DNA from 3 places in the Desulfofundulus thermocisternus DSM 10259 genome. Region 3 is predicted to be linked to each of the others. Evidence: riboswitches for the same ligand, from Rfam matches in the RefSeq annotation. Region 3 holds a riboswitch; each other region holds the start of a gene.
The links. Region 3 has a riboswitch for cyclic di-GMP ahead of BR83_RS0101645 (ArsB/NhaD family transporter). Riboswitches for the same ligand answer to the same signal wherever they lie in the genome.
Positions count from the first base shown of each region.

Region 1 (6,798 bases), on a different contig from region 3:
CGCCGCCGCCACCATGTCCTGGACCTGCTGCAGCTGGGGCGCGCTGTAGTTGCCGTTTAAAACCACGGCCACCGAAAGCCGCCGCAGGGTCCCCGGTGCGGCCACCAGGGTCTGCTGCTGGCTGCCCAGCTGGTAATTGGTGGTGGTCTGCCGCTTCTGGTACTGGGAGTTACCGCCGGTAAAGGCGGGAATGCTGCTTCCCGGTTGAAAAGTTTCCGGCGGTGCGCCACCCGTGCCAGTGCCCGAGCCGCTTTCATTAACGGTCTGCTGGCTTAAAACCTGCCCCGGCTGCACGGTGGTGGTGGTGGTCTGGCGCTGGTCGAAGTCCAGATCAGCGGTAACCATGGCCACCGCCTTGTTCGGCCCCAGGATTCTGGTCAGCATCTGCTGGATGCGGGTTTCCAGTTCCTTTTCGTACTGCCGGCGCACCTGGTACTGGTCCAGGGACAGGCGGGTCAGCTTGGCCCGCTCGTCGGACAGGGCCAGATCGTCGCTCAGGACGTTGCCTTCCATGTCGATGATGTGTACGTTTTCCGGCTTCAACCCCTGCACGCTGCCCACCACCAGATCCATGATGCCCTTCACCTGCTCGGGCTTGAGCTCGCTTTTGAGCTTCAAAGCTATGGAGGCGGAAGGCTCCACCTGCTCGTCCAGGAAGAGGCTTTCCCGGGGCAGCACCAGGTGCACCCGGGCCTGCTCCACCTCCTCCAGGCTGGTGATGGTGCGGCGCAGTTCCTCCTGCAGCGCCCGCTGGTAGTTGACCTGCTGTTCAAAATCGGTAACGCCAAACTTTTGCTGGTCGAAAAGCTCCCACCCGGCCCCCGTATCGGCCAGCACCCCCTTGCTGGCCAGCTCTATTCTCACGCTGGGAACCTGATCTTCCGGCACGGCAATGGTTTTACCCTGATCCTCCAGCCGGTAGGGAACCTTCATATTTTTCAGTTCTTCGGCGATTTTACCCGCCTGAGCGGGCTCCAGGTCGGTGAAGAGGGGGGCATATACCGGCCGGGTGATAAGCACAGCCAGGTAAATCACCGTGGCTAACAGCCCGGCCGCGGCAGCCACCAGGAGGACCTGCCGGGGCCGGGGCAGCGCCTGCCACCGCTCCTTGACGGGGGCCAGGATCTGTCTGGGGTCCATCAACTGCACAGCTCCTTAAACCTGCATGCGCGATATTTCCTGGTAGGCTTCTACAATTTTATTGCGGACCTCCACGGCCAGGGTCATCATGATCCGGGCTTCCTCCATGGCGATGGTCACCTGGTGCAGGTCCTGCACCCGTCCGGTGAGGAAGTCCAAGCCCACCCGGTCGGCCCGCACCTGGGCGTTGTTCACCTCTTCCAGGGCCCGCAAAAGGGCACGGCCGAAGTCGCCGGCACCAGCGGCAGCATCCTGTTTAGAGGACCGGGCCGCCGCAGGCTCAGGGGAAAGAAAGGAAACGGGTAAAACCTGCATTCTGAGGAGTTCTCCTTTCGTCAGCAGCATGAATGGATAAGCCTGTGCTTGAAGATCAGCTCCTGCCTATTTCCAGGGCCCGCAGGGCCATGTCCTTGGCTGCGTTCAAAACCGTGACGTTGGCCTCGTAGGCCCGGGTGGCGGCAATCATGCTGACCATTTCGTTGGCTATGTTGATGTTGGGATAGGCTACGTACCCCGTCCGGGGGTCGGCCAGGGGGTGGGAGGGCTCGTATGCCAGCCGGGGCGGGGAGGGATCTTCCACCACCGCCGCCACGCTTACTCCGGCGGCATCGAGGGATGGCTGGCCGGGCGGGGAGTCCAGAGCCCGGCGCAGCTTTTCGGCAAAGACGGGGACTTTCCGCCGGTAGGGCGGGTTCAGGGGATCGTTGGGCCGCCCCGCCGTCTGCAGGTTGGCAATATTGTTGGCCGTAATATCCAGCCACAGCCTGGAAGCTGTTAAGCCGGAAGCACTAATGCCGAATACATCTAATAGAGGCACCGTCTGTTACCTCCCCCGGATGACGTAAGTCAAAAGGGACAGGCGGTCGCCCAGCGCCCGGGCGGCAGCCTGGTACGTCAGGGTGTTGGCGGCCAGGTTCACCATCTCCTGGTCAATGTCCACGTTATTGCCGTTGTAACCCATGGTGGTGCCCTCCTCCTTCACCACCGTGGGTTCCACCCGGGCCAGCGGTACCGGGGCCCCGAAATGCCGGGGGTCGCTGGTGACCAGCGGCAGGGCGTCCTCCCCCAGCGCCCGCCGCAGCTCCTCCGTAAAGCTGACGGAGGATTTTTTAAATCCCGGCGTGTTCACATTGGCCACATTGTGGGCAATCACCCTCTGCGCCAGCGCCGATGCGTCCAGCTGCTTCTGCAGCGCCACTATAATGGGGCTGCCGAAAAGATCCATAAACCGCCACCTCGCTTTTCCGTAAGCGCTTTAAAAATTTCTGTCTTTTGGCCGCTCCCACCCCCATAATCAAAAGCGCCATTTCTGTATTAGCTCTGTAGAAGAGTGTAAGGGTGATGATTTTGCTTCCAGTTTCAGGTAAATTTTTCTAACTGGAAGAGGGGTTATTTATTTTTCTTAAAGCACCAAAAAACCGGCACCGGGGCCGGGAAGCAGTACTGCATTGTCGCAGCCCGGCTGCCGTGGCGGGAAGCCCGCTGTAGGCCCGCAGCTTTGCGCCCTTCCCTTTCGGTGAAGTTTGCCCCTGGACAATGTGCGATAAAAAGTGTGAAAAAGGGATTATTAACTTGTCATTGGGTTAAAAATCGTTCCCTTGTAGGTGATATCAAAGCAATGTAATTATGTGGCAAGTTTTTGGTAACTAAGTGGTAATTTATTTGACACGTTTTCCCAAACTCCTCCTGTAAAGAGAAAAAATACGTTAAAAATACATAAAAAAATTGCTCCTCTTTGCGCTTTTTGGCACAAAGCATGGAGCAACTGCTACATTTAGTCGAAGAATGTCGATTATGGTTTTATTTGCGCGCCCAGGCCATAACCCGGCGCACGGCCGTGATGACGTCCTGCACATCATTGTCGCTCATGGCCGGGAAAAGGGGCAGGGTGATGGCCCGCTCGTAAAATTCTTCCGCCCGCAGGCAGTAAAACCCGGAAAGGCTGCAGCTGTCCGGGTCCCCCAGCCAGCGGTAGTAAGGGTGGCGGTAGGCGGGCAGGTAGTGGACGTTCACCCCGATATTTTCCGCCCGCAGGGCTTCAAACACCTGGCGCCGGTCGTATTTCAGAAGCTCCAGCTTTAATGCCAGCACGTAAAGGTGCCAGGAGGAGCGGCCGTAAGGCGCCTGGTAGGGGATTTCCACCCCGGGCAGTTCGGCAAAGGCTTCGTTATAGGTGCGGGCAATTTCGCGCCTGCGCTCCACAAAGCGGTCCAGCTTGCGCAGCTGGCTCAAACCCAGGGCGGCCTGGATATCGGTGAGGCGGTAGTTGAAGCCCACATCCAGCATTTCGTAGTACCAGGGACCGTGGTCCTCCACCATGAATTCCCGGTCCCGGGTGATGCCGTGGTTGCGGAAGAGCAGCAGCCAGTGGTACAGCTCGTCGGAACCGGTGGTCACCATCCCCCCTTCCCCGGTGGTGATGTGCTTCACCGGGTGAAAGCTGAAAACGGTCATGTCGCTCAGGCAGCCCACGGGCTGCCCTTTATATTCCGCCCCCAGGGCGTGGCAGGCATCTTCAATAACCACGAGGTTGTGCTTTTCAGCCAGGGCGTGAATGGCGTCCAGATCGCAGGGCTGGCCGGTGAAATGCACGGGAATGATGGCCTTTGTCTGCGGGGTGATCTTTTTTTCTATTTCCGCCGGGTCGATATTGTATGTGCGCGGGTCTATGTCCGCAAAGACGGGCTTCGCCCCCAGGTAGAGGGCACAGTTGGCGCTGGCCACGAAGGTGATGGGGCTGGTGATCACTTCGTCCCCCCTGCCCACGCCGGCGGCAAAGCAGGCCGCGTGCAGGGCCGCCGTCCCGCTGGAGAAGGCCACGGCATAACGGGCCCCCACCCGGGCGGCAAACTGCTTTTCGAATTCGGCCAGGACGGGGCCGGTGGTCAGCCAGTCACCCCGCAGCACCCGGGTGACGGCTTCGATGTCGTCCTCTTCAAGCCAGTGCCGGGCATAGGGGAGATAGGTTTCCCGCACGGGCCTACCCCCGGCAATGGCGGGTGTTTGCAGTTCAGACTGATCGGTATGGGTTTTCATAGGCAGGAAATAACTCCTTTGATCTAGTTTTTTGGGCAAGCCGGATCCAGAACTCAATAAATTCTGCTGGCGAGGCAATAATGGACGCCGCGATACCTCCAGGTATCCCCCGCATTAATTTTCCTGCGGCCTGATTAACAGGGCTGCCACTTGCACGGTAAAGCGGGCGTCGTCCATGGCCCTGGCCGCATCTTCCCGCGTATACTCTTCCGTGGGTATGAAGTCCACATCGCCGTAGAAGGCAAACTCCCGCTCTTTTCGCAGCCACCTGGATATTTGGGCCAGTCTTTGCGCTTCCCGGCTGACTTCGGGCGGCAGGCGGTCCTGGAACTCCACCAGCAAATAGCCCACATCGTGCTGTTTGGGTGGGTCCACTCCAATCCAGCGCAGCATACCTTTCAGGGCCAACTCCACGATCTCCTGGGCCTCGCGGATTACGTCGGAATAGGCTTCTTCCCCGAAGAGAACGGGCAGTATCTTCAACCTTTTGGTGGCTTTGAGCAAGTAACTCTGGGCCAGGGTGGTGCTGGTCAAATTTCGATCACCTCACCCTGCTTATAATCCTTCTTGAGCACCCAGTACCAGGCGCCGCCGCGGTATATTTTCTGCGCCCCCAATTGCTGCAGCCTTTCCCGCAGGCGGGCCAGGTAGCGGGCCAGAAAATTTCCCCGGTCGTATAAAATTTTCACGTCGTCAACCATATCCAGAAACAGGAGGCTGCCCTGCAGCACTTCCTCTTTTCCCTTGATTACAGGGGACAGGTCCGGCACTATATGGGTGAACCGGGATGATTCCTGCTGCATTTTCTCTTCCACCCCGGCAAATTCAGCCATTCTCTTCATCCGGCCCCGCGGCAGGTCTTCGGCCACCAGCAGCAGGTCGATGTCCGAATCCGGCCGGGGCGTGCCGCGGGCTACCGAACCGAAAACGGCCAAAGACACCAAACGGGAGCCGTAAACCTCCTTTACGGCCGGCACCAGCAGTTCAAGGGCCTGTTCAAATTCCCGGCGGTACATGATATCACCCTGCCAGCATACGTATTGATGATCAAATTTTTCATTATCGTATCATACGGCGGGGGTAAACTTCAAGGAAAAGGAGCCTCCGTCCGGGTCCACAGTTGCCCCAAATGCAGCCAGCGGGAATCTCTGCAAAGCAGATGTTTTACCGGCCGCCGGGCCGGAAACCTCTTCCGGGTGCTAAAGAAACCCGGCACCGCTGCCGAAGAAAATATATAGAGGCCATCTTCGGATATGAATGCAAAGGAGCAGAAGGCGATGAGGATAAATTTTAATCCCGGCCAGGTGGCAGATATTTACTTCAAACGTCTTAAAACAACCGGCGAAGAAGGAAAAAAGGAGAGCGTGGCCGGCAGCCACCTGCAGAAAGACGCGGTGGAGATCTCCGACCGGGCCCGGGAGCTCCAGCTCTACCGGGCGCACTTGAAGGAGCTGCCCGAAACGAGGGAGGAACTGGTGGCGGCGGTTAAAAAGCGGCTGGCGGAAGGCACCTACCGCATCGACGCCGAAAAGGTGGCCGCGGGCATCATCGAAGAGCACCGGCTGGACAGGCGGGTGTGATGTCCCGGGAGGAGAGGGTGCTTACGGACGGATGCCGCCCCCGGCACCGGCTGCCGGCCTGCGCGGTCAGCACCAGGGCCGAAGGGGAGCATTACGTTCATCAAGGCCGCCGGCTTTGGGCCGGCGGTTTGTCTTTCCGGGAGCCGTTTTCAATCCCGGCGCGCACGGCGGCAGCCACGCACCCCTCTTTTTTTGCCGCTTCCGGCAGGACCGGCGCTAAATAAACCTGTCCAGGATCAGGCCCAGCATCCTCTTCACGCTGGCCACGATCTTCAGGGTCCACTCCGGGGGGATCTCCCGGATCACTTCCTGCGTTTCGGCATTGATCACCCTGACCATGATCTCCCCGCTTTCCTCGTGCAGGACAAAACGCAGCTCCGTGCGGTAGAGTTCCATGGTTCCGTTGATCCGGCTGACGGCATCCCGCACCTCCTGGATGGTGGGCCTGCTTTCCTCTTCTTTCTCTTCCGGAAACAGGGCCTCCCTCTCCGCCTGCTCCCCGGGGCGGGCGGCGTCATTCCGGAGCGCTGCGGGCAGCCCCGCCAGGGAGAAAAGATCCGGCCTGCCGGCTGGGTCCACCTTGCTCATTTTCACCCTGCCTTTCCATAAGTTAAGAGTCGCTACTTCTTAATTCGTCACCCGGAGGAAGAAATTAAGGAGCCCATAATTTTTTTGTCGCCGGGAAAAGGCTCAAGGATGCGCTTCCCCTGCCGAAACAAGGTGTTAGGAAAATGTTTTTGACAGGACGGGGACGGCTATGAACGAGCAGACAAATCAGATCCACCAGCTGGTGGCTATACTTGAAGACGAGCTGGCGGAACTGGAAAAAATGACGGCGGCGGCCCGGAGGCAAAACGACGCCCTGCGCCGGAACGACGGAGAAAAGCTGCTCGAGGCTACGGGGGAGCTGGAGCTCCTGGCGCGGGCGCTGAAAGCGCTGCAGGCAGCCCGCAGCGAAGTGCAGGCACGGGTCGGGCGGGACTGCGGCCTGCCCCCGGGGACACCTCTGGCGGAGGTGGCTGCCGCCCTGCCTTTAGTGCCG
Region 1 is NZ_JMLG01000015.1:37,489-44,286, forward strand. Features, by position in the region: gene fliF (flagellar basal-body MS-ring/collar protein FliF) at 1-1,140, opposite strand, end outside; gene fliE (flagellar hook-basal body complex protein FliE) at 1,156-1,455, opposite strand; gene flgC (flagellar basal body rod protein FlgC) at 1,511-1,957, opposite strand; gene flgB (flagellar basal body rod protein FlgB) at 1,964-2,365, opposite strand; cyclic di-GMP riboswitch class I at 2,590-2,678, opposite strand; gene pseC (UDP-4-amino-4,6-dideoxy-N-acetyl-beta-L-altrosamine transaminase) at 2,941-4,176, opposite strand; gene BR83_RS0110775 (HEPN domain-containing protein) at 4,291-4,710, opposite strand; gene BR83_RS0110780 (nucleotidyltransferase family protein) at 4,707-5,192, opposite strand; gene flgM (flagellar biosynthesis anti-sigma factor FlgM) at 5,454-5,756, shown strand; gene BR83_RS16450 (flagellar protein FlaG) at 5,973-6,344, opposite strand; gene flgN (flagellar export chaperone FlgN) at 6,514-6,798, shown strand, end outside.
Region 1: another riboswitch for cyclic di-GMP. It lies ahead of flgB (flagellar basal body rod protein FlgB); the one in region 3 lies ahead of BR83_RS0101645 (ArsB/NhaD family transporter).

Region 2 (6,798 bases), on a different contig from region 3:
CACCCACACAGTCAGTCCCGGCGAGTCCCTGTTCCTGATCAGCCGCGCTTATGGGACTACTGTGGACGCCCTGCGCCGGGCCAACGGTATTTACGGTGACCTCATCTATCCGGGGCAGAAGCTTTATATTCCAGATGAAAGCCCGGGTACATATACCGTTCAGCCCGGAGACACCCTTTACCTCATTGGCTTGCGTTACGGGTTAACTTATCAGTCGATAAAAGCAGCCAACGGATTGACCGGCGACATAATTTACCCGGGGCAAAAGCTGGTTATCCCCGGCAACCGCAGTGCAGGGACAAGCCCGGCACCGGTAAGCCGCGGTACCATCAGCTCGGGTCCCGTTAATTATAGCCGTTCCGATGTAGACCTCCTGGCGCGGTTGATTACCGCGGAGGCTGATTCCGAATCCTACCTTACCAAGGTGGCCGTAGGGGCGGTGGTATTGAACCGGGTAAGGAGCGGTATTTTCCCCAATTCCATTCCCGGGGTTATCTACCAGGTGGATGAAACGGGTTCTTACCAGTTCGAACCCGTTTTAAACGGCTGGATTAACCGCCCGGCCAGCGAGGAAGCCAGGCGGGCTGCCCTGGACGCATTGAATGGCGTTGACCCCACCAATGGGGCGCTGTACTTCTTTGAATCCTGGGTGCCCAATAGCTGGCTGCAATCACGCCCCGTAAGCCTGATCCTGGATAGTTTCACCTTTACCTATTAGAGACAAATTAGAACATCATGTTTACCCTGCCGCGGGCAGGGTTTTTTATTGACCAGAATATTTAATAAAAATTTAACAAAAATTAAGTAGAAATGACACACTTTTAAGGTAAAATCTTAACCGTGACCGGTACTGTTAACGGGAGGTGCCTTTGTGCGCAGGTTTATCTTTTTTGTACTGCTCCTGGCCCTGATGGTTCTCATGATCCCGGGCCTGCGTCCTCCGGTGAGCTAAAACTTGCGTGAACGCAGGATGGAAAAAACCAGGGCTAAACCCAGTACCCCTCCTCCAATAAAAGCAGCTTCTGCCAGGGGCAGGCCCCAGAGGATGGTGTAACCCTTTCCCATCAGCAGGGAAGAACCCACGATCAGAGAACCCAGCAGGATACCCAGAACCATGCGGTTGACCATGGCATTGAGCTGGGCAATCATACGGTCCAGGTCCGGGTTAACCGCTTTTATTTTTAATTCACCTGCAGCAGCCAGCTCCAGCACTCTGTCCAGGCGGTGGGGTAACCCGGAAAGGAGCCCGCAGTAGTCTTCCAGGAAATTCTGGAGCCTTTTTTTTATTCCGGGCAGGCTGAACCGGCGTGCCAGCAGTTGCCTGCCCATGGGGCGGGCAATCTCCACCATGCTTAATTCCCTGTCCAGCTGGGCAACCACGCCCTCTGCGGTAACCAGAGACTTTACCAGCAGGGTGAACTGGGTGGGAACCCGGATCCGGTATTTAAAAGCTACTCCCATAATATCTCTCAAGGATTCACTCAGGCTGATCCTGCTCAGGGGGATTTCATAGTATTTATTTCTCAGGGCATCAATATCCTGCTGCAGGGCGGCACGATCCACATGCGGCGGCACAACACCCAGTTCTTCCACTGCTCTTACCACCAGGGCGGTATTGCGCCGGAGCAAACCCAGAACCAGGTTGCCTATTTTTTCCCGGGTCTCTTCATCCAGGCGTCCCACGATACCGAAGTCCATAAAAACCACCCTCCCACCCGGCAGGGCGGCCAGGTTTCCCGGGTGGGGGTCGCCGTGAAAAAAGCCGTGCATCAGGATCTGGCGCAGTAAAGCACCGGCCAGATTCCGGGCTACCAGTTTCCGGTCGATCCCCCTGCCGGCCAGTTCTTCCGGGTGGGTTAATTTTATCCCCTCAACAAACTCCATGGTTAATACTTTGCTGGTGGTATAATCCCAGTAAACTGCCGGGAAATAGACGGTACTGTCCCCTGCAAAGAGCTGCCGGAAGTTTTCGGCATGGCGGCCTTCCACCGTAAAATCCATTTCTTCCCGCAGGAATTTTTCAAACTCTTCTACCATCTCTTCAAAACGGTAAAGTTCCCGCCAGGGGCCGTGCCTGTCCACCAGGCGGGCAACGTCGTGAAGAATCTCAATGTCGGTCAAAATCGTTTTTTCGACGCCCGGACGCTGAACTTTTACCACCACCGGCCTGCCATCCCGGAGGTTTGCCCTGTGAACCTGGCCGATGGAAGCGGCAGCCAGGGGAGTTGCTTCGAAGTGGTCGAATATTTCTTCCAGGGGGGCGCCCAGCTCCATTTGAATACGCTCCCTTACCTGGGCGAAGGGAAAGGGAGGTACCTGGTCCTGAAGCTTTTCCAGTTCCGCAATGTATTGCGGGGGCAGCAGGTCCGAACGGGTGGAAAGCACCTGCCCCAGCTTGATAAAAGCCGGGCCCAGTTCCTCCAGGGCCTGGCGCAATCTTTCGGGTGGTGAAGGCTGCTCCCTGACGGTCAGGGCTCCTTCGCCGGATAGCCGCCGGCGCAGCCTGTACCGGTGGCCAAAATTTAAGAATTCGGTTAACCCCAGCTGGTAGGCCAGGTAGCCAAAGCCGTGGCGAACCAGTATATTGGTAATTTCCCGGTAACGGGCAAAGTGTTTATATCTTTTACGCAGGTATAGCTGCAATTCACTGCACCTCCCTGCCGCCGGGAGCCACCCTTATTTACTTATTTTTTCCACGGATGATTTTGAAAACCCTTCTTTTGAGCGTACGGGCTTTCATTAGTTTGGAAACCGCTGGAGAATATTTTCTTGCCGCCCGGGATAGGAAACAGTATAATATTAACGCGTGGAGGTTTAAATATGCGTGTGACCCTTTATCCAACAGCTGAAAGCCTGGAACAGGCCGTTCTGGCCGGGGGTACGGCGGTGGTTTTTGATGTTTTGAGAGCTACCAGCACCATAGTTACCGCCCTGGCCCATGGTTGCCGGGGTGTGGTGACCGTTGTCGACCCGGCGGAAGCACAGGAGGTTGCAGCCAGGCTGGCCGGGGAGAATATACCGGTACTGCTGGCCGGTGAACGGGGCGGCGAAAAAATTCCCGGCTTTCCTCACGGCAACTCCCCGCTGGAGTTCCGGCCGGAAGTGGTTGGCGGCAGGATGCTGGTTCTCACCACCAGCAACGGCACCCGCGCCCTGAATCTTGCGGCAGGAAGAGCCGGTACGGTGCTGGTGGGAAGCCTGCTCAATGCCCGGGCGGTGGCCCGGGAGGTCTGCCGGCTGGGCAGGGACGTAACCCTGGCCTGCGCCGGCACGCAGGGCGAGTTTTCCCTGGAAGATGCCCTGGGGGCTGGAATGGTGGTGCTGGAGATGGTGAAAATGGCGGATCCGGGCTGGTTGTACTGCTCTACTCCCGGAGCGTCCGGGCTGGATCTGTCCGACTTTGCCGTGGCTGCCCTACACCTGGCCCTGGCCTATAAAGACAACCCCCGGCGAGCTTTTGACCATTCCCTGCACGGGCGCAAGCTTTTCAGCATGGGCCTGGCGGCCGACCTGGACTGGTGCGCTTCCCTGAACACCTGTGAGGTGGTGCCGGTGGTTGGGGAGGGGAAGGAAATAATTCCCGGCTGCCCCGTAATTGTAAGGAGCTGATACCTGTGCGCCCCGCCTGTCCGGGAATAAAAAAACAGGCCGGCCCCCCTTGCACCCGGCCGGCAAATGTGTTAAAATAACACCTGCAACGGTAAAACTTCAAATGGGCGCGTAGCTCAGTGGGAGAGCGCTTGACTCACATTCAAGAGGTCGTAGGTTCAATCCCTACCGCGCCCACCAGAAAAACGGGAGCCCCGGAAAACGGGGCTTTTTGTTTTGGTGTGGAAGCTGCAAACTATTGCTGTTCGACATAAAATGACATTATTTACTTGACACAGGAAAATTGTGCTGGTTCAATAGAATTAATTATGAAATAAGTAGAAAAATAGCGAATAAAGTTTAACCTCGGAGGGCAAACCCGCGCGAAAGCCGGGGACGCAAAGCCACAGGTCTAAGGTTTCCCGCAGGACGCTTTTTAGCGGGGAGCTATGACGGCTGGGTTGCAGGGGAGAAAAGTAACTACGGGGCAGGATGCTTTTCTCCCTGTAGTTTTTTCTTTGTTTGCGTTCCTGGAAGGGGGGCTTTATTTTCTACCTCCAGTTTGTTTCTTCCTGTTCTGCCCCATGTTCTTGTTTTCCTTCAGGTTGGTGATATATCTCATCAGCGTCAGATGTGATTGCGGATAAAAGAAAGGGGAGTGTTCTTTAGTGAACCTGCTTTCATTTAAAAACAAGAAAGCTCAACCGGAAGAAATATCTCCACCTCCAGCGGTCGAGCCGGTGGAACCCGCTGCAGCTGCCGGCGATAACGGGGGTGAACGCCGGGCGGAGCAGGCGGAGCCCGACCTTTTAAAATGCGCCCTGAAGCTGGCCCCCTTTATCAAGGGGATGCTGGGGGAAGAGATGGGAATTTATGTATCGGACCTGGAGCGGTATATTTACTGCGACCCCGGTCAGGTGGGCCTTTCTTTAAAGGCGGGTGACACCATCAATGAAGGCAGCGTAACCGCCCTGACCCTGCGCACCGGCCGCAGGCAGGCCAGGCGGACGGGGAAGGAGGTCTACGGCATACCTTACATCGGCGTTTCCTACCCCATTACCGATCCCGGTACAGGTAAAGTAATCGGCACCATTGGCATGACCACCCCCATCACCCGCCAGGAAAATCTGATTGCAATGTCGCAGGAAATGGACAGCCAGATCAACCAGATAGCCATGGCTACCTCCAACCTTTCCGCCACCTCGGAAGAAGTGGCGGCAACAACGGAAAACCTGAACAGCAGCGCGCAGAAGATCAGGGATGAAATCAAGAAAACCGACGGCATTGTCAACCTCATCGAGGAAATTGCCGAGCAAACCCACCTGCTGGGGTTGAACGCGGCCATCGAAGCGGCCCGGGTGGGCGATGCCGGGCGGGGTTTCAACGTGGTGGCCGGGGAAATACGCAAGTTATCCCAGGATACCCAGCGCTCGGCCAGGGAAATCCTGGAGACCCTGCAGGAGGTGCAGCAGTCCGTTCTGGAGCTGACGGATTCAATTACCCAGTTGTCTGCCGCGGTGCAGGAGCAGGCCGCTTCGTCGCAGGAAATCAACGCTTCGGTGAATGAGCTGACGGCGGTATCCGCGCGGCTAAAGAAGCTGGCCGATGAGCTGGTGGTTTAGGGCACCAGCAACTAAAATTATTTTAGCGTTTTATTTAAAGCCGGCCGTCACAACTGCCGGCTATTTTTATGGTTTAAAAAAAGGCTATAAGCTCTGGCAGCGGGCTCAAGTAACCCTGAATTATGCCGAAATAAAAATATAGAAGTTTAAGACCGGGGAACGGTTGTTTCTATACCCTTAAACGGGATCTGCCGGTTCCGGTTACTGCCTGAAGAAGCAAAATTGTAAGGAAGGAGGATTGGCGGCGCTGTTCCTGCTTGCCGTCACGGTGCAGGGGCGGCTGCAGACAGGGATGAAGGGAAGACTTACGGGACAGCTTGCGGGAAGCCTGCGGATCAGAATGGCTGTTTTCTTCGGCTTTATAGTGCTCATGGGTTGCCTGGTGCTGGGGCTGGTGAGCGAGCATTACGCCGAACAGGCCCTGCAGGAACAGAGCCAGGAGGCCCTGCTTAAGACGGCCAGGCAGGCTGCCGAAACACTGGACAACCGTATCCAGGCGCGAATATATGCGGTTGAAAGCATAGCCAGCAGGAACGTCATCCGCGGCAGGTGGGGTGGCCGGGAGGCCACTCTGGAGGAAAAACTGCAGGCCCTGCGCGAGGAGTGGAAAAGGGCGGAAAGCCTGGGCTTCAAACAACTGGGCATTGCCGACAGGGAAGGAAATGCTTTCTTCAGCGATGGCAGTAAGGCCAGGGTTGCCGACCGGGATTATTTCAAAGCGGCCCTGGAAGGAAAGACCGCCGTTTCCAGCACGCTGGTCAGCAGGCTGGATAATGCTGTGGTCTTTGTTTTTTCCGCTCCGGTTCGCCATTATGCCACTGGAGAGGTAAACGGCGCGGTTATCGGGGTTATGGATGGCAGCAAGATGAGCACTTTGGTTTCTTCCATCAATTACGGGCGCACGGGTTACGGTTTTGCCGTGGACAACACAGGCAAGGTCATAGCCCATAAGGAATTTACCCGGGTGGCAGCCCAGGAGAATTTCATCGAGCAGGCCAGAACCGACTCCTCCCTGAAGGAGCTGGCAGCGGTGGTTTCCCGGATGGCGAAAGGGGAGGAAGGCGTGGGGCGGTACGTCTTCCAGGGGCAGGAAAGGTTTGTGGGATTTGCCCCCATTAAATCTACCGGCTGGTCTGTGGGCATCAATGTTCCCACTGCCGAGGTTCTGGAGAGGGTAGCGGTGTTAAAGGATACCATGTTACTTTTATCGCTGCTGATTATTCTTGTTGCCCTGGGGCTGACCTTAATGATGGCCGGCAGAATTACCTCACCCCTGGTGCAAATGGTGGACCATCTGGGGCTCATAGCCAGCGGTGACTTTACCCGGCCGGTGCCGGAAAAAATCCTGCGTATGAAGGACGAGATAGGAAAGCTGGCCCTGGCCGTGGACCGGCTGCAGGATAGTGTAAGAAAACTGCTTTCAGGCCTGGTCAGGGAGGCTCAAACCCTGGCTGCCCACAGCGAGGAGCTGGCTGCTTCCACCCAGCAGGTCAGCGCAACCGTGGAAGAACTGGCCAGTACCACCAGCGAGGTGGCCGCAACGGCGGAAAAGAGCCTGGAGAATGCCAGCCGCACCTCCAGTGAGTCG
Region 2 is NZ_JMLG01000010.1:41,039-47,836, forward strand. Features, by position in the region: gene BR83_RS0109160 (LysM peptidoglycan-binding domain-containing protein) at 1-718, shown strand, start outside; gene BR83_RS0109170 (ABC1 kinase family protein) at 949-2,643, opposite strand; gene BR83_RS0109175 (2-phosphosulfolactate phosphatase) at 2,821-3,609, shown strand; tRNA gene BR83_RS0109180 (tRNA-Val) at 3,715-3,789, shown strand; cyclic di-GMP riboswitch class I at 3,951-4,057, shown strand; gene BR83_RS0109185 (methyl-accepting chemotaxis protein) at 4,257-5,210, shown strand; gene BR83_RS0109195 (methyl-accepting chemotaxis protein) at 5,449-6,798, shown strand, end outside.
Region 2: another riboswitch for cyclic di-GMP. It lies ahead of BR83_RS0109185 (methyl-accepting chemotaxis protein); the one in region 3 lies ahead of BR83_RS0101645 (ArsB/NhaD family transporter).

Region 3 (9,769 bases):
GCCAGCTGGTTTCTGGTCAACCGCCAACCCCCCCCCTTGTGAAATTACTGTTATCTAAGTGAACGGGTGTCGGGGAATTACTGGTTGCCTGTTGTTACCGTGGTTTCTATTTTAAGCTGCCTTTGCAGCAGGTTTAACAGCAGGCTCAAGGCCAGCCCTATTGCCAGCGTGCTTACCAGCACCAGGGTGGTATTAAATTGCAGCCAGGCCACCAGGTATGCTGTGGCAATGACAATGGAAAGGATCATGAGGGGAAAAGCTACTTTAAAGAAACCCAGGAAGCTGATGGGCGTACCCCTCTTTTCAGCCATGCCCACCACTACCACGTTGGCCGAAGCACCGATGATGGTACCGTTGCCACCCAGGCAGGCTCCCAGGGAAAGGGACCACCACAGGAAATTGAGGTTTTCGATACCTCCCAGGCGGCCCATGTCCTGAATTAAAGGAATCATGGTCGCCACAAAGGGGATGTTGTCCACAAAGGCCGAGGCCAGGGCCGAAAGCCAGACAATCAAAAGGCCCGCCGGCAGGAGTTCTCCCCCGGTAACCTCCAGGGCAAAATGGGCGATGGTTTCAATGACCCCTACTTCTTCCAGCGCTCCCACCAGGGCAAACAGGCCGATAAAGAAGAAGATAACCGGCCATTCTACGGCGTGCAGGGCATGTTCCGGGTCGGAACGGGTGATTACCAGCAACAGGGCCGCCCCGGCCATGGCGATCACCGAGCTCTCCAGGTGCAGGAACTGGTGCAGGGCAAACCCGGCAATGGTTAAACCCAAAACCCAGAGGCAGGGTTTCAGCAACGCGGCGTCTTTAATTTCGTCCCATTCATTAAGCTCCAGGATACTTTTTTGATTCTCAGGGTTTGTAACCAGGTCCCGGCGGTAAATGAGGCGCAGGATGAAAATGGTTGTAACATAAATTACAACCACCACCGGGGTAAGGTTAATCACAAAATCCATAAAGCCGAGCCCTACGGCGCTGCCAATCATGATGTTGGGCGGGTCTCCGATCAGGGTTGCCGTTCCCCCAATGTTGGAAGCAATAATTTCAGAAATTAAGAAGGGCAGGGGACTTACCTTTAGTTTGTGGGCGATGGCAAATGTAACGGGCACGATGAGGAGTACCGTGGTCACATTGTCCAGCAGGGCAGAAAGTACGGCCGTGACCAGGGCAAGGGCGGCCAGAATGCGCAGGGGCTCCCCCCGGGCCATTTTGGCCGCCTTGATGGCCAGGTACTCAAAGATCCCCGTTTCACGGGTAACGCCCACGATAATCATCATGCCCGTTAAAAGGCCGATGGTATTCCAGTCGATGTAATGGACGGCCAGTTCCGGGGTAATAATGCCGGCCAGTATGACTATCGCCGCACCGCAAAAAGCAGCCACGGTACGGTGAATCTTTTCCGAAATAATTATAGCATAGGTAAGTAAAAAGACGGACGTAGCTAAAATAACCTGCGTTTGAGGGGTCAAATTTCCCATCTCCTTTCTTTCATATTGTTTCGACAATCGTCCGGTCTTACTACGTTTAAGGAAACCACCTCCGTTGAGCACAAGGATGTGACTAATTTCAGGCAAAGTTAAAGGGGGGTAGTCAAGTGACTACCCCCCCCGGCAGTCGGTACCGTTGCAGCCTGGCGATCATAGTCCTGGAAAGGACCTTAGACCCATGGCTTTAGCGTCCCGGGCTTTCACCCGGTTTGCCCAACCCGAAAGTACCAGAATTTATTTAATTTGACTATTAGGCATAGTTAATTATAGTACAAATCCCTCGTTTAGACAATAGAGGTATAATTGGTTTTAATTATATTTTTTATAAATGCAGGTTTTTCTCCGGGAATGTAGAAGATCGTGCAAATAAGGATTGCTTGGGGAGGTTAAGGCCAGTATGAAAATACTTCTGGCCGTGGATGGTTCGGAGAATTCACTGCGTGCAGCCAGGACGGCTTTGCGTTTGAGCAAACTTAATCCCGGAGTTTCGGTAACAGCATTATATGTGGGGCCTTCCTGTTATAAAATTTTTCCCGAGCCGGGGTCGTGCACGTGGTTGCAGCAAAAAGAACTGGATCAGGAAATAGAGGCCCGGGCGGAAAAGGTCTTTGCCGCCGTAGAAGAAATATTTCAGGCAGAAGGCCTGACCGTAAACAAAGCAGTGGAGCGGGGAGATGCAGCCGAGGCTATCTGCCGCCTGGCTGCGGAAGGGTGTTTTGATCTCATTATCATTGGCAGCCGTGGCTTTGGTGATCTCAAGTCGCTGTTTCTGGGCAGCGTAAGCCACAAGGTGCTGCATCTGGCCCCCTGCCCGGTAATGGTGGTCAGGTAAGAGCAGGGTATAGATTCATCCGGTAAGTGTGTGGATTTACGCGCACACGTATATAATTATAATTAAAACTTTATCGCCATCCCTTGAGGAGGGGAATTCATGTCCACGATACTTTCCCTGGTGAGGGGTCGTTACTCCGTCCGCCATTACCGGCCGGATCCGTTGCCGGAGGCATTGCTGGATCAGCTCCTGGAGGCGGCCCGCTGGGCCCCGTCGGCGGGTAACCTGCAACCCTGGTTTTTTTACGTGGTTACCCGGCAGGAAAAGAAAGAAGCTCTGGCCCGGGCAGCTTTAAACCAGCGCTTCATTACCCAGGTTCCCGTGGTGATCGTGGTTTGTGCCGAGCCGGAACGTTCGGCCCGGGTTTACGGTGAACGGGGGCGTAAGCTTTACTGTATTCAGGACACGGCTGCCGCCATCCAGAATATCCTGCTTACCGCTAGCGCCCTGGGCCTGGGAACCTGCTGGGTGGGAGCTTTTAACGAGGACCAGGTGAGGGAATGCCTGGAGATTCCCCCGCAGTTCAGACCGGTGGCCATTATCCCCGTGGGTTACCCGGCCGATGATCCGGCCCGCCGGCCAAAGAGAAGGGAACTAGAAGATATTGTTAGTTATATTTAGTAGATATATTACCAGATGGCATTAACCGCCCTGCCATTCATCCTCCTGCGGATGATCTGCTCTCTTTTGATGGACGGTATATTTTCCGTGGAAATAAAAATGAGGCTGCCGGTGGGACAGGCGGTAACGCAGGCCGGTTCGAGACCGGCGTCAAGGCGATCCTTGCAGTAATCACATTTTACAACCACCCCTTTTTCTTCGTCCCATTGGGGGGCGCCCCAGGGGCAGGCCATGATGCAACTCTGGCAGCCCACACATAGTTCCTGGTCGATAAATACGATACCGTCGCTGGGGCGTTTCTGAACGGCCCCCACCGGGCAGGCCTGGACGCAGAAAGGGTCTTCACAATGGCGGCAGGTTGTGAAAACATACTTTGCCATGATCCGGCCGTTTCTGGTGGCAGGACCCGCCGTAATAATTTTTCCAGGCCTGGGTCCTGTGGCGAGCCCCTTATTAATCTTGCACTGCACCTCGCAACTGCGGCAGGAAATGCATTTTTTTTCGTCCTGGAAGAGGGAGTAATTGCTCATCATTATGCTCCTTTCTTTTTTTTGCCTGTTCCTGTTGACCGGGGTAGTGGTAAACGCTGCATACCGGCTGCAGCCCATATCTTAATTTAACTATAGTTCGATATGTTGTATTAGAAAACCTTCTTGGAAGCATTATTTAATTTAATTAAAAAATAAATTTCAAAGTTTTGATGGATATGGCTGAAAAGGCAAAAAAAATAAACCCCCAGCCGGGGTTTTTAAATTCTTGACAATCATTATTTTACATTATCCATCGGGCCAGCTTGTCTGGATTGACAATGCTGATGGTCCTTCCTTCATAGACGATGCTTTTTTCCTGTTTGAAGGTATTCAAAAGGGTGGTTACTGTCTGCCTGGAAGTGCCCACCATATTGGCCAGCTCCTCGTGGGTAAGCTGAACACCCAGCTTGATGCCGTTTTTGGTTTCCACGCCGCAGCGCTCACCCATTTTTAAGAGGGTCAGGGCCAGGCGTCCGGGAGCCTGCCAGCAGACCATTTCATGAATAATCTGTTCTGCTTCCCGCATGCGAACACCCAGCAACTTGGCCACTTTTATGGCCAGGAAAGGGTGGGCCCCCATCAGTTCTTCAAATTTATTCTTGCGTAAAACCACCAGGCTGACGTTACTGATGGCCCCGGCAAAGCAGGTGCGTTCTCCTCCCCATAGCGCTTCGGCCAGGCCCATCAATTCTCCCGGGCTGCGTATGCTGCCCACGGTAACACGGCGACCATCGGCGTTCAAGCGATAGATTTTTACCCATCCGCTTTCCACCAGGTAAACTCTATCGGCAGGATCGCCGGCGGCAAAAATAACGTGTCCCTTGGGGTAATGCACCGTAAATCCCGCCTGGCGTATAATCGCCTTTTCCACCTCATTTAAGGCCGCAATTTCCACGTGTTGCAGTGGCATATCCCTGTCCCCCCTGTAAAAAGGGTTTTTCTCCACTTAAAACTTTCTAGAAAATTCTTGGTTTTTTTAACAACTATTTATAAGAAAAGTTAATACGTTTATCATTTATTATATTTCTATTTATTTATCCCTGTCAATGGTTGATGTAAGAATGGGTTTAATTATGCTGGTAAATAGCAGCCAGAGCAGGATAGAATTGGGCGATACAAAACAATATGAAAATATTATCGCAATATGTCAATAGAATGACACCGGGGGTGTCTGCAGGATGACTTTAATTATGTCATCTATCCGACATTGGCTTTTTATTATGTCGATTATATTTAATTATGTATAATCCCAGCACGGTTGTTTGAGGAGGTGAGTTGTTTGAATTTATAATGAGGAGGTGGGCATCAAGTTAGGCTGAACATTTTGGGGCTGTATTTTATAAACCGGTTGATTTGCTTTTTTACCACCAGTAAGGATGTATGATGAACTTATTAAGGGTATTTTAAATTCATCTCTTGATTTTGGGGGAGGATTAAATGAAAAAGGGAATTGTCAATAAAATTGCCCTGGTTACCCTGCTGCTGATGCTGGCAATTCTGGTTTTAGGTGCCAGCGGAGTGGGAGCACAACAGGGTTCCCAGCCACAGCTGGTGGGAAGCGACCTTGGCTTGAAGGGAAAACTGGGGGAAGCCATAGCCAATGCCCCGGTGGGTACGGGCAAAGGGGAGATTGACCCCAATGCACCCAGGGGGGCTTTCGGCATCCCCGGAGCGCCCCAGATTAATTACCTGGTGGCCATCCTGTGGGCCATCTGGGTGGGCTGGATCTTCTCCACTGTGGGCGCCTTTGGCGGCATCATGGCCGGGGTAGGTCATATGACCGTTTACGGTTTGGGTGACTATATCAAGACCTTTAAGAACACCGCGCCCCAGGTTAACAAGCTACTAACAGACAGCATCCGCACCTCCAACCAGTTTCTGGTTGGTTTGTCATCCCTGCTGAGCACCATTAACTACCTGAGGGCCAAGCGTCTGGCCTGGCCCCTGGGTCTGGCCCTGGGGGTAGGTTCCATTGTGGGCGCCGTGGCCATCCCTGCCCTGACCGGCGGCAAGGTCAGCTTTAGCCAGTATCAGGGCTGGTTCGGGCTGTTTGTCTTCGTGGTGGGCGGTGTCCTGTTGTATGAGACGACCCCCCGGGGGCAGGCCAGCAAGAAGGCAGCCAAAGAAGCGGCCAAAGCTTTTGAGCAAAGTATTAAGGAAAAGAAGGACGAAGCTTCCCAGGGGATCAAAGTTACCCAGTGGGGACTTACTGAAACCAGGTTCACCTTCTTCGGTGTGGAATTTAAGTTCAATCCCATCTGGGCTTTTGTGGGCGGCGTAGTAATTGCGGCTATTTCAGCCTTCCTGGGCGTGGGCGGCGGTTTCTTATATGTACCCTACCTGACCAGTATTGTGGGCCTGCCCATGTTCGTGGTGGCCGGGACTTCGGCTATGGCCGTGCTGGTGAGCATGCTGACCAGTATCACCACCTACATCACCGTTGCCGGTGCCGCCATGGACTGGGGTATGATCGGCGTGGAATTGATCGGCGTATTTATCGGTTCCATGATCGGCCCGCGTACCCAGAAGTATATCCCGGATATCTGGCTGAAGAGATTGTTTGTGGTGCTGGCGCTGTACGTGGGACTTCGGTACTTCAGCAGAGGCTTCTTCGGTCAATCATGGGTACCTTAATATGCATATCCCAGGTTCCCCGGGTTACTCCCGGGGAACCTGGAGCCACTAACTGTTATAAACGGGGGCTTGATTATGGGCCTTTGGGAACTGGTGGATAAGGTATTGATAATATTTTATAAAATCAGCGGCCATCCGGTTTTTGATTATTTTCTGGGCACCTTCCTGCTGGCGCTCCTGGCGGTGGTCGTTGGTGAATTTACCATATCCCTTGTCTTCCTGGTGAACAAAAACCACCTGGACCGGCTGAATATCCAGCTGGCCAACCTGCAACAGCTGTCCATGCTGGCCTTAAAGCTGGGGGATAAGAAAAGTTACGATGCCTGTAATAAGGAAGCCAACGATACCTTCGGCCGGGTCTTTTTTAACATGGTTGGCCTGTCGGCAGCCGCCCTGTGGCCGGCTTTCTTTGCCCTGGCCTGGATGCAGCTTCGTTTTACCGGCATAGAGTTTCCCATCCCCTTTACCGGTCTGGCTGTAAATTACGTTTTTACTTTTATAATTTGCTACATCCTGGCCCGCATGTTTTTCGGTCGGGTAAAAAACCGGCTACCCTACTTCCGGGGCATACACCGGATGCTGATGGAATATGAGAAAAGTTCTGCCCCTAAAATTTCTTAGAAAAAGGCAAACCATAAACTCACAATATTTTTACATCAAATATTTTTACATCAAACTTTTAAAGTGGAGGCTTCCCTTATGGAAAGTATCTACAGCATCTGTTTTATGTGCACGGTAAGGTGTCCCATCAAGGTAATGGTAGAAAATGATGATGTTAAGTTGATTGAAGGTAACCCCCACGTTGCCGGTATTGAAGGGAGCATCTGCCCCAAGGGGGCAGCGGGAGTAAGGCTTTTAAACGATGATGAAAGATTGAAAAGGCCCCTGATCCGCACCGGCCCCAGGGGTTCCGGCCAGTGGCGGGAAGCTTCCTGGGAGGAAGCGCTGGATTATGTGGCGGCAAAACTGGCTGAGGTGAAAGAAAAATACGGCGGGCGAGCCATTGCCCTGGCTGAAAGAGCACAGCTTAACTCCCATATCAGCAAAACATTTTTAAAGGCTCTGGGGTCCCCCAACTACTTCACCCATGATTCCTGCTGTAAGGGCTCCCTGAATACCGCTTTCCGGACCCTGACCGGTTATACCGACGGCCAGGTGGGGGTAGACTGGGGCAAGACCAAACATATAGTTCTTTACGGCCGTAATATTTTTGAATCACTGGAACTCAAGGCAGTCAAGCAGTTGATGCAGGCCCTGGAAAAGGGGACCAGGCTGACTTACATCGACCCGCGGGTTACCGTAACGGCTACCAAAGCCCATAAATACCTGATGATCCGGCCCGGAACGGATCTGGCCCTGAACTACGCTTTGATGCACGTCATATTAAAGGAAGGGCTGTACGACAAGGAATTTGTAAACCGCTGGGTGCTCGGGTTGAAGGAACTGCAGCAATTCGTGGAACCCTATACTCCTGAATGGGCGGAAAAAGAAACCGGCATTCCTGCTTACGAAATAGTTTCTCTGGCCAGGGAGGTCAGCGAGGCCAAGCCGTCGGTGATCTTCCATTATGGCTACCGGTGTTCTCATTACCTTAACGAGATATATTTTAGAAGATCTATTATCATGTTAAACGCCCTTATGGGCAGCATAGAAGCCCCGGGAGGAATCTTTTTCAAGAAGGGCGCCAGGGATGCAGGCAGGAAGCCGCTTAACAAGTTAACAGATCAGGAACTGCCCAAAGTAACCGAGGAAAGATGCGATGGTGTGGGCACATCCAGGCTGCCACTGCCCGATCCGGCCCACGGCGTGGTCCAGATGCTGCCCAAGGCTATTCTGGAAGAAGATCCATATCCGGTTAAGGCGCTACTTGTCTGGCGCTTCAACCCGCTGCTTTCCATTCCGGACTACGAATACACCAGGCGAGCCCTGGAAAATCTCGACCTGTTGGTGACCATAGATATTCAGTTCAGCGAAATAGCCTGGTATTCCGATGTGGTTCTACCCGAATCCACCTATCTGGAAAGGGGAGACTCCATCCAGGAGGCCAATGGTTTGAAACCGGCCCTCTACATGCGCAGGCCCGCTGTATCCCCGCGCTATGATACCAAGCCGGGCTGGGAAATTATGAAATCCCTGGCAGACCGCCTGGGCATCGGGCAGTATTTCCCCTATCATACTCTGGAAGAACTGTGGGCTTACCAGTTGCAGGGGACCGGTATCAGCATCAGCGACTTTGACGAAAAGGGTTATGTTTCCCTCAGCGATGAGGCCATTTACTGGGACCGTAAGGACGGGATTAAGCTGAAGACTCCGTCGGGGAAAATTGAATTTGTGTCCAGCCTGCTGGAGAAAAACGGTTTCCCATCCTTCCCGGCATATGAGCCCGTACCGGCGCCCCCGGAAGGATATTTCCGCCTGATGATCGGCAGAACTGCAGCCCACACCCACGTGTCGACGCAGAATAACCCGCTTTTAAATGAACTGGTCCCCGAAAATGTCCTCTGGATCAATACGCGCCAGGCGGCAAAACTGGGCATTAAAAACGGCCAGATGGTAGAAGTTATCTCTTCCCGGGGCCGGGACACTATCCGCGCCTTTGTCACGGACCTCATCCATCCCGAAGCGGTCTTTATGCTGCACGGTTTTGGCCATAAGGTACCTGTGCAGTCCAGGTGCTACGGTAAAGGGGCCATGGATGCTCTGCTGCAGGAAAACATCACCGATATGGTGGGCGGCAGCCCGGCTTTACAGGGTGTATACGTTACCGTCAGGCCAATTAAATGATTTGTTTGGGTAAATGATTTGCTTAGGAGGTCAACCGATGAGCAGGTATTACCTTTACCAGGACGAGAAAAAATGTATTTCCTGCCGCAGCTGTGAAGTGCAGTGCAAGGTTAATAAAGGTTTGGATCCGGGACCCAGGCCGAACCAGATAGTGGTGGTAGGCCCTGTCCAGGCAGGCAGCCGGCCCCAGGCAACCAGCATTTTCATGCCCTGTTTTCACTGTGAGGAGCCCTGGTGCGTACCGGCCTGTCCCACCGGGGCAGTACAGAAGAGGCCCAAAGATGGGATTGTTTTTATCGTTCAGGAACTCTGTGTGGGCTGCAAGAGCTGCATCATGGCCTGCCCCTGGGGTGCTCCCCAGTGGGATGCCAGGAAGGGGAAGGCCGTGAAGTGCGATTACTGTATGGACCGCATTGATGCCGGCCTCAAACCGGCTTGTGTTACCGCCTGTCCCACCGGGTGCCTTCTTTTCGGTCCTGCCGAGCGGATGCCGGATGTAAAAAGGGTCCGCCATGTCCATCAGATTACTGCTGTGGGGTAGAGTAGATAAAGGAGCAGATATATATGGTCAAGGTTTCCTGTAGTGTCAGGAAAGCGGAGGAAATTGTAAAATCTTATCTGGACATGGAAAGACTTTGCGGCCAGTGCCGCTCCAATCTGAACAGAGCATTAAAGCTGCTGTCCGCCATCAGGAGCGGCAGGGCCCGCCTGGGCGATCTGGAGGGCTTGCTGACCCTGATCAACAGGCTGCACCTTTCCTGCCACTGTGGCCAGGGGAAACGCGTGGCACCGGAAGTAATGGCCATCTTGCGGGAAAACAGGGACGATTTTGTTGTACACATTGAAAACCGGGTCTGTCCCGCTTCCGAATGTTC
Region 3 is NZ_JMLG01000001.1:300,611-310,379, reverse strand. Features, by position in the region: gene deoC (deoxyribose-phosphate aldolase) at 1-20, opposite strand, end outside; gene BR83_RS0101645 (ArsB/NhaD family transporter) at 78-1,475, opposite strand; cyclic di-GMP riboswitch class I at 1,628-1,717, opposite strand; gene BR83_RS0101640 (universal stress protein) at 1,891-2,325, shown strand; gene BR83_RS0101635 (nitroreductase family protein) at 2,425-2,946, shown strand; gene BR83_RS0101630 (4Fe-4S dicluster domain-containing protein) at 2,955-3,476, opposite strand; gene BR83_RS0101620 (Crp/Fnr family transcriptional regulator) at 3,718-4,386, opposite strand; gene BR83_RS0101615 (sulfite exporter TauE/SafE family protein) at 4,914-6,110, shown strand; gene BR83_RS0101610 (hypothetical protein) at 6,186-6,731, shown strand; gene BR83_RS0101605 (molybdopterin-dependent oxidoreductase) at 6,810-8,894, shown strand; gene BR83_RS0101600 (4Fe-4S dicluster domain-containing protein) at 8,932-9,435, shown strand; gene BR83_RS0101595 (NAD(P)-binding protein) at 9,459-9,769, shown strand, end outside.